DNA from 2 places in the Chryseobacterium barbadense genome. Region 2 is predicted to be linked to the other one. Evidence: riboswitches for the same ligand, from Rfam matches in the RefSeq annotation. Region 2 holds a riboswitch; the other holds the start of a gene.
The links. A riboswitch is a leader RNA that binds a small molecule or an ion and turns the genes downstream of it on or off. The one in region 2 is predicted to bind cobalamin.
Positions count from the first base shown of each region.

Region 1: another riboswitch for cobalamin. It lies ahead of ACGHIN_RS13310 (acyl-CoA thioesterase); the one in region 2 lies ahead of ACGHIN_RS10235 (TonB-dependent receptor plug domain-containing protein).

Region 1 covers NZ_BAAFHL010000043.1:5,866-9,285, forward strand. The annotation lists gene ACGHIN_RS13300 (ATP-binding cassette domain-containing protein) at 1-37, shown strand, start outside; gene ACGHIN_RS13305 (hypothetical protein) at 70-867, shown strand; cobalamin riboswitch at 918-1,096, shown strand; gene ACGHIN_RS13310 (acyl-CoA thioesterase) at 1,203-1,586, shown strand; gene ACGHIN_RS13315 (HD domain-containing protein) at 1,628-2,218, opposite strand; gene ACGHIN_RS13320 (XAC2610-related protein) at 2,221-2,907, opposite strand; gene ACGHIN_RS13325 (PadR family transcriptional regulator) at 3,169-3,420, shown strand, end outside.
Region 2 covers NZ_BAAFHL010000022.1:25,315-28,734, reverse strand. The annotation lists gene ACGHIN_RS10235 (TonB-dependent receptor plug domain-containing protein) at 1-1,579, opposite strand, end outside; cobalamin riboswitch at 1,611-1,786, opposite strand; gene cdd (cytidine deaminase) at 1,933-2,415, opposite strand; gene namA (NADPH dehydrogenase NamA) at 2,518-3,420, shown strand, end outside.

The DNA.
Region 1 (3,420 bases), on a different contig from region 2:
ATTGCAACGGTATAATTATCTGCCGAAAAGGATTTAATTTATATATTTGAATAGTTTAAAATTTTCATGATGGTTTCCGAAAGCAAGACATTGTATATCTTTTTATTCAGTATTTTTTCTTTAGTTTTTGTTAATGGACAAAATAAAGTCCCTTTTGGAGTGGTAAAAGCTCAGGAAGGTTATGCAATGGTACGTGTACACAAGGATGACTATAGGAAAATCATAGATAAAATCCGTATGAAAACCGGTGATGTGTTTGTCTATGTAAAGCCTGCTCCCGGAGAAACAGAATGGATATGGATACAATATCCTGAAAAACCTGAAATAGAAAAACCTTTTGTAAGATACGACAGCCTTAACAAAGAAGGAATGGTGAATAAGGAACGTATTGCATTCATTGACCAATTACCAAAATTCACTCCATCCAAGTCCAAAAATGGTAAATCCTTAATTTTTACAGATGATACCAATCCGAAAATCCCGGGAAATCAGAGAACGAAAGTAATCATTGATATTTATCCTTCATATGCAAAAATCAAAAAACAGGAAAAGGATACCAATGGTAATATCACTAAAGTTGATAAAGTAAAATCTTGGGGAATTGGCAAAGAACTTCCTGAAGATTTAACCGAGATCAAATCTATACGGGTACAGCAACCAGGAAGAGGTTCTGTATTCGTGAGAGATGCTATTAAAAATATGTTTCAGCCTACGATGGATTTCGATAAAGTAGAAGTAACCGCTTTCGATAATGATCACATTTTCCTTTATATGATCAACGGCTCTGGCGAAAACAGGTATACAACGCTCTGGACCATCAAAGAAGGAAGGGCTATAAGCCAGCTTATTTTTGAAAATCCTGAATAATATTAGGAATTCTCAGGATTATCCTTATTTTTGCCACTGAAAAGCATATGCTTATTCACCAAGAAACTGGTACTGCTTAGCTGCAGCTTAAAAGGGAATCGTGTGAAAATCACGAACTGTCGCGCAACTGTAAGTATCCTACATCTTTATTATTGATCCACTGTGCCATGCATGGGAAGGAAATAAAGAGGGTACAAGTCAGGAGACCTGCCTTTTTCTTTATACAAGAAACTTTCGCGATTTGAAGTTGATTGATCTGATGGATGTTCAGGAATGCATTCCTATAATTTCTGTCTGCTCTTATCTATTTCATTTCGCTATAATAATAATGAAATATGACGACAGAAGAAAGAATTGAAGCATCCGAAACCAGGATCTTTAAAGCGGTTTTCCCAAAAACTACCAATCACTACGATACTTTATTCGGAGGTACAGCGATGCAGCTGATGGATGAAGCAGCCTTTATTACCGCTACCCGCTTCGCCAGAAAAAGAGTAGTTACCGTAAGCAGTGATAAAATCGATTTCAAAAAGCCTATTCCGGCCGGAACTATTGTTGAACTGGTTGGAAGAGTAACTCATGTAGGAACGACGAGTATGAAAGTGAATGTTGAAATCTATACGGAACAGATGTATTGCTATGAAAGAGAAAGGGCTATTATAGGAGACTTTACTTTTGTGGCGATCGACGAATTCAAGAAACCAATCCAAATACTATAATTTTTAAAAAGCTACGGCGGCCTTCGGCCGCCGTAGCTCGTTTATTTCAAAACTTTTTCCGTCTCTAAACTTCTGCTCAATAACAATTCAAAGGCCTCACCCATTTCATCCGATGCTCTGCTGATCGCATTTTCAAGCATTTTTCTGATCTGGCTTTCCGTTACTTTAGCTTCCGTCCAGCTTTTTCCGGATGTATGAGAATTAAGAATGAATGGCATAATCCGGTCTATAGAGCACGCAAATATCGCATCCGGAGTTTTTTCTTCTTCAAATTCCAGCCAGAGATCAAAGAACTCTGAACGTAAAGGTTCATCTAAAATTCCGAAGATCTTTTGTGCGGACAGTTTCTCCCTTTCAAATTTCCCAACCATAGCTTGTTCATCAAACAGGAAGGTATCTCCCGCTTCTATTTCCACCAGATCATGGATGGAAAGCATTCTGATCACTCTCAGCAAATCGATATCTGCTCTGTTTTTAGCATACGGATAAAGGATTTGGGCTAAAATAATGATCTGCCACGAATGTTCTGCGGTATTTTCTCTTCGCGAATCATCTGCATTGTAATTTCTTCTCTGTACATTTTTTAAAGCATCAACAGCTAAAATAAAATCGATCTCCTTCTGTATCTTCATCTTTAATTTTCTTTATAATATTCTTTTATTGGGTATTCCTTGATGTTTGTAATCCATTGATCATTGATGAATTCTTTCTTGGTCACTTTTACTTTTTCACCGCCCGTTGCATCCTCTTCCAGTTCATATACTTTAAACAATCCTCTTTGCGGAAGTACGGTGTATTCTGTGGTCAGATGCCAACAGCAACCAGATTTGGAATAGGTAATCAATCTTTTACGTTCAGGATCTGTATTGAACATTCCAAGATTATCGTGAGCGAGAGCGGTAAGTTCTTCACTCAAAACAAATTGTTTTCTGGTAATATTAAATACGTAGACATCATAGGAAGGACCACTGTAGCCGCTTTCATTGCCATTTCTGATGGCCACATCTTCTGGTCCGTCAAAATTAAAGTCTTCAAAAATCAACGGGCTTTGCTCATCATATAACTGAATAATGTTTGCAGTAGGCTTTTGCTCTTCATTTAAATAGAAAAACAAATTATCAGAAGTAAGAGTCTGAAATTTTTGGGAAGTCCTCTTATTAAAAAGCTCAATACTTCCCCTCCCGCTGCATTCAACATTACTGCAATTTTCCACTTTCAGCTTTACATCATAGTTTTCTGAAGCATTCTTCAATTCAAATTGTTGCTGGGCGGAATAAAAACCTCCTAAAAGAAGTAATAAACAAAGTAATGGATAAGTCATCTTATGTGTTTTAATGATTCAAAAGTACAAAAATTTAAGATTTTGGGTCCAATTTCAATACAGCTGATTTTCTAATTAAATTTTTTTTGAAAATTATTTAACTGATTATCAATAACTTAATTATTTACTTTAAAAATATTCACTACTTTGTATTGCATAATACCATTTTAATTACATATCTTTGTAATGTAAAATTAGAATAGGCTCAACTAGCTAGGAGCAGATTTCTAAAAATATAACCTCATTAAAAACTTATTAAAGATGAATACTGAAAATACCAAAGCGCAAATGCGAAAAGGAATTCTGGAATTCTGTATTTTAAGTCTCATCAATCATCGCGAAATGTATGTTTCCGACCTTATAGATGAACTGAAAAAAGGAAAACTGGACGTAGTAGAAGGAACACTCTACCCCCTTTTAACAAGATTGAAAAATGGTGAGTTCCTTTCTTACCGATGGGAAGAATCAACGGGAGGACCACCAAGAAAATATTACCAGATTACAGAAAAAGGT
Region 2 (3,420 bases):
GGTAATCAAAACTTCCGAAAATCTTATGTAACGGAACATACATCATTTGCTTTTGAGTCTCTTTGTTGATTGACTTGGCATATGTATATCCGGCACTTAGTTTAAAATAATGCTTATTGATCTGCTTAAAATAAGTTACTTGAGATTCAAGCCCGTAAGATTCAACCTTATTGGTGTTGAAAGCTGCCCAATATCCATATTGTGTAGGAAGCCAGGTAATATAATCAGAGATATCCATATAATATGGAGTCAGTGTAATTCTAAAAGTTCCAAACAAAAACTCATGCGTCATATCTCCCTGGACCGAAGTTTCCGGTTTCAGATGAGGATTTCCTCCCGGTTCCCAATACAGATCATTAAACGTTGGAAATCTGAAATTTCTGGACATATTGAAAGCAACGGTATACCATTGCAAAGGACTCCATTTTCCGGAAAAAGAATAGAGAATAGGAGAGTCAAAGTCCTCTACAAAATCCTTTTTAATCCCTGCTTCAAAACGCAAGTTATTATGAGCAAAATATCTTACCAATCCAGCCAAAGATCCCACATTTCTACTGATATCACCAATTCCGGAGCCATATCCTTCTCCTTTATTCACCTGGAATTCAGAAATCACGTTCAAATTCAGCTTTGGAGTAATAAAATAATTAAAATCATTTTTGAAAATATAATTCTTTCCGGTGGCTCCACTGGTTTTCGGAGCGGCAATATCCCCGAAATACTGGAAATTCTCTTCGGTATAAGCCGCTTTCAGGCTGTTGGAAAATTTACTTTTATTGATGTCCCAGGAAAGCAAGCTTCTCGTACTTTGAGTTTCATACTTGGTTTTGTTCCCGTTCTCCACAAAAATAGGATAATGCTGTGAAGAATCGAAAAACTGGCTTTGCCATGAAATAGTCTGTTTGTCTGCAATTTTATAAGAAGCTCCAATGTTGAACGTTGTATTGTAATACCTTCCGTTTCTGTTGATATACTCCTCTTCCTCCACTTCATAATCATTCTGGCTGATGAAATAATTGCCGGATACCTTAAAGCTGAACTTATCATTGCTGTACGAAGCCTTTGCAAAATTATTATACGTCTCAAAAGAAGAAAACTCAGAATATAATGATGCCTGAGCTCCTTTATTAAAGTTTAAATCATTATTCAAATGAATGCTTCCTCCGATAGCACCGCTTCCGTACATAATACTTCCGCCACCTGCCTTGACCTCAAGCTGATCATAGCCGAAAACTGGAATATTATTAATGTCTCCTTGCCCTAAAAATTGAGAATTGATATTGATACCGTTCCACACAAAAGCGGTATGACTGGCTCCTGTACCTCTGAATGAAGGCGAAGAAACCATACCACGTCCGTTCTCTTTGATGTACAAAGAAGTCTGAAAACGTAAAACATCAGATAAATTGGCGGAATTTTTTTGAATGTCTGCCGGAGAAAGGCTACGTACCGGATGAAAAAGCTTCACCCTTTTCATCTGATGATCAAAAACCGTAACCGTGTCAATGGCTTTCTCTTGTCCGAAAAGAAAACAACCATAAGACGATAAAAGTAATACTAAAGACCTTTTTATATCCATACTATTTTACTTTTCCTCCGAAAGCAATATGTTTTAAGTTATAATTTTGGCAGGTCTCCTGACTTTCGCTTTCTGCGCCTTCCCGTTTTCACAGTGGCCCGTTGCAGAAATCTTTGTGCGATTTACAGTTGCGGGGACAGTTTGGGATTTTCACCCAATTCCCTTTTCATTCCAAATATCTTGGAAACCAAAATTTTTGCAAAGATAGATATTTTTATTTAAGCAGGGAGGCTGAATAGTAAAATCCTAAAACTGCAAATTTGTCATTCTGAATGTAGAAGGACAAAATCGCAGTTGAGATCTTCTCTTCGTCAGAATGATAAACTCAATATAGGTTTTATCACCCTCTTACCTTAAAGAAACGTAGCGTCAAACGAAAACGGCAGCAAATCTTTTACAGACTGTACTTTGATCACTTCTTCATTCATGCTTGAAAAATAAAGATCAATATTTTCTTTCTGCTTGGTTTCAAATTCCAGTAGGCTTTGTCTGCAGGCTCCACAAGGTGGGATAGGAGGATTTTTCTCGGAAAACTCCTTAGGGCCACCTACAACGAAGATTTTCCTGATCTTTTCATTAGGAAAATTAGCCGCCACCCAGAACAAAGTTGTTCTTTCCGCACAAAGCCCGGAAGGGAAAGCCGCATTCTCCTGATTATTCCCGGAATAGATCTCTCCATTTTCCAATAGGACGGCACAGCCCACCAAAAACTGGGAATACGGAGCATAGGCATTTTCACGTGCCTGTTTTGCTCTTTCAAACAATTGCCTTTCTATATCGCTCAGTTCGCTGCTATTTTTAAAATATTCGTAACCGATCTGTATGTCTTTTTTCATATATTGTGAAACTAAAAAAGGGGGATAAAATTAGCTCTTTTTCATAAGGTGAACAAATAGTTTTTATTCTTCCTTTTAAACTGAAATTCAAAAAGTTCAAACATGCTATATACTCCAATACAATTCAGAAATATAGAACTTAAAAACAGATGGGTAATGTCCCCGATGTGTATGTATTCCTGTGAAAACGGAATGGCCAATGATTTTCATTTCGTGCATTATGGAAGCCGTGCTCAGGGAGGAACAGGATTAATAATGGTGGAAGCAACCGGTGTGGAACCCCGTGGAAGAATCACCAACCATTGCATGGGAATCTGGAATGATGAGCAAGCCCGTGAGTTACAAAAAATTGTCAGCTTCATTCATGAAAATTCTGAAAGTAAAGTCGGAATTCAATTGGCTCATGCGGGAAGAAAGGGTTCTACGTGGAATAATATTCAGATTCCTGTGGAAGAAGGCTGGGAAACCATTGCGCCAAGCTCTATTCCGTATCATCCTACCGAAAGAATTCCTCATGCCGTGTCTGTTGAAGAAATCAGAGACCTGATTCAAAACTTTAAAGATGCCGCAAGAAGAGCGGTCAATGCAGGCTTTGATGTTATTGAAATTCATGGTGCTCATGGCTATCTGATTCACCAGTTTCTATCTCCGCTATCCAATATCAGAACAGATGAGTATGGTGGAAGTTTTGAAAACAGGATTCGTTTTTTATTGGAAATTGTAGATGCCGTTAATGAAGAACTGAGTGATGATACAGCTCTTTTCGTAAGGATTTCAGGAACGGAATACGCAGAAAACGGCTGGAATGTAGAAAACAGTGTAGAGCTGGCCGCAATTTTAAAAGATCATCAGGTGGATCTGGTAGATGTTTCCAGTGGCGGAAATATTCATGGGGCTAAAATTCCAGTTTATGAAGGCTATCAGGTTCCGTTTGCTTCTCAGGTCAGAAATCAGGCAGAAGTAAAAACAGGAGCCGTAGGGTTAATTACTAAATTGGAACAGGCT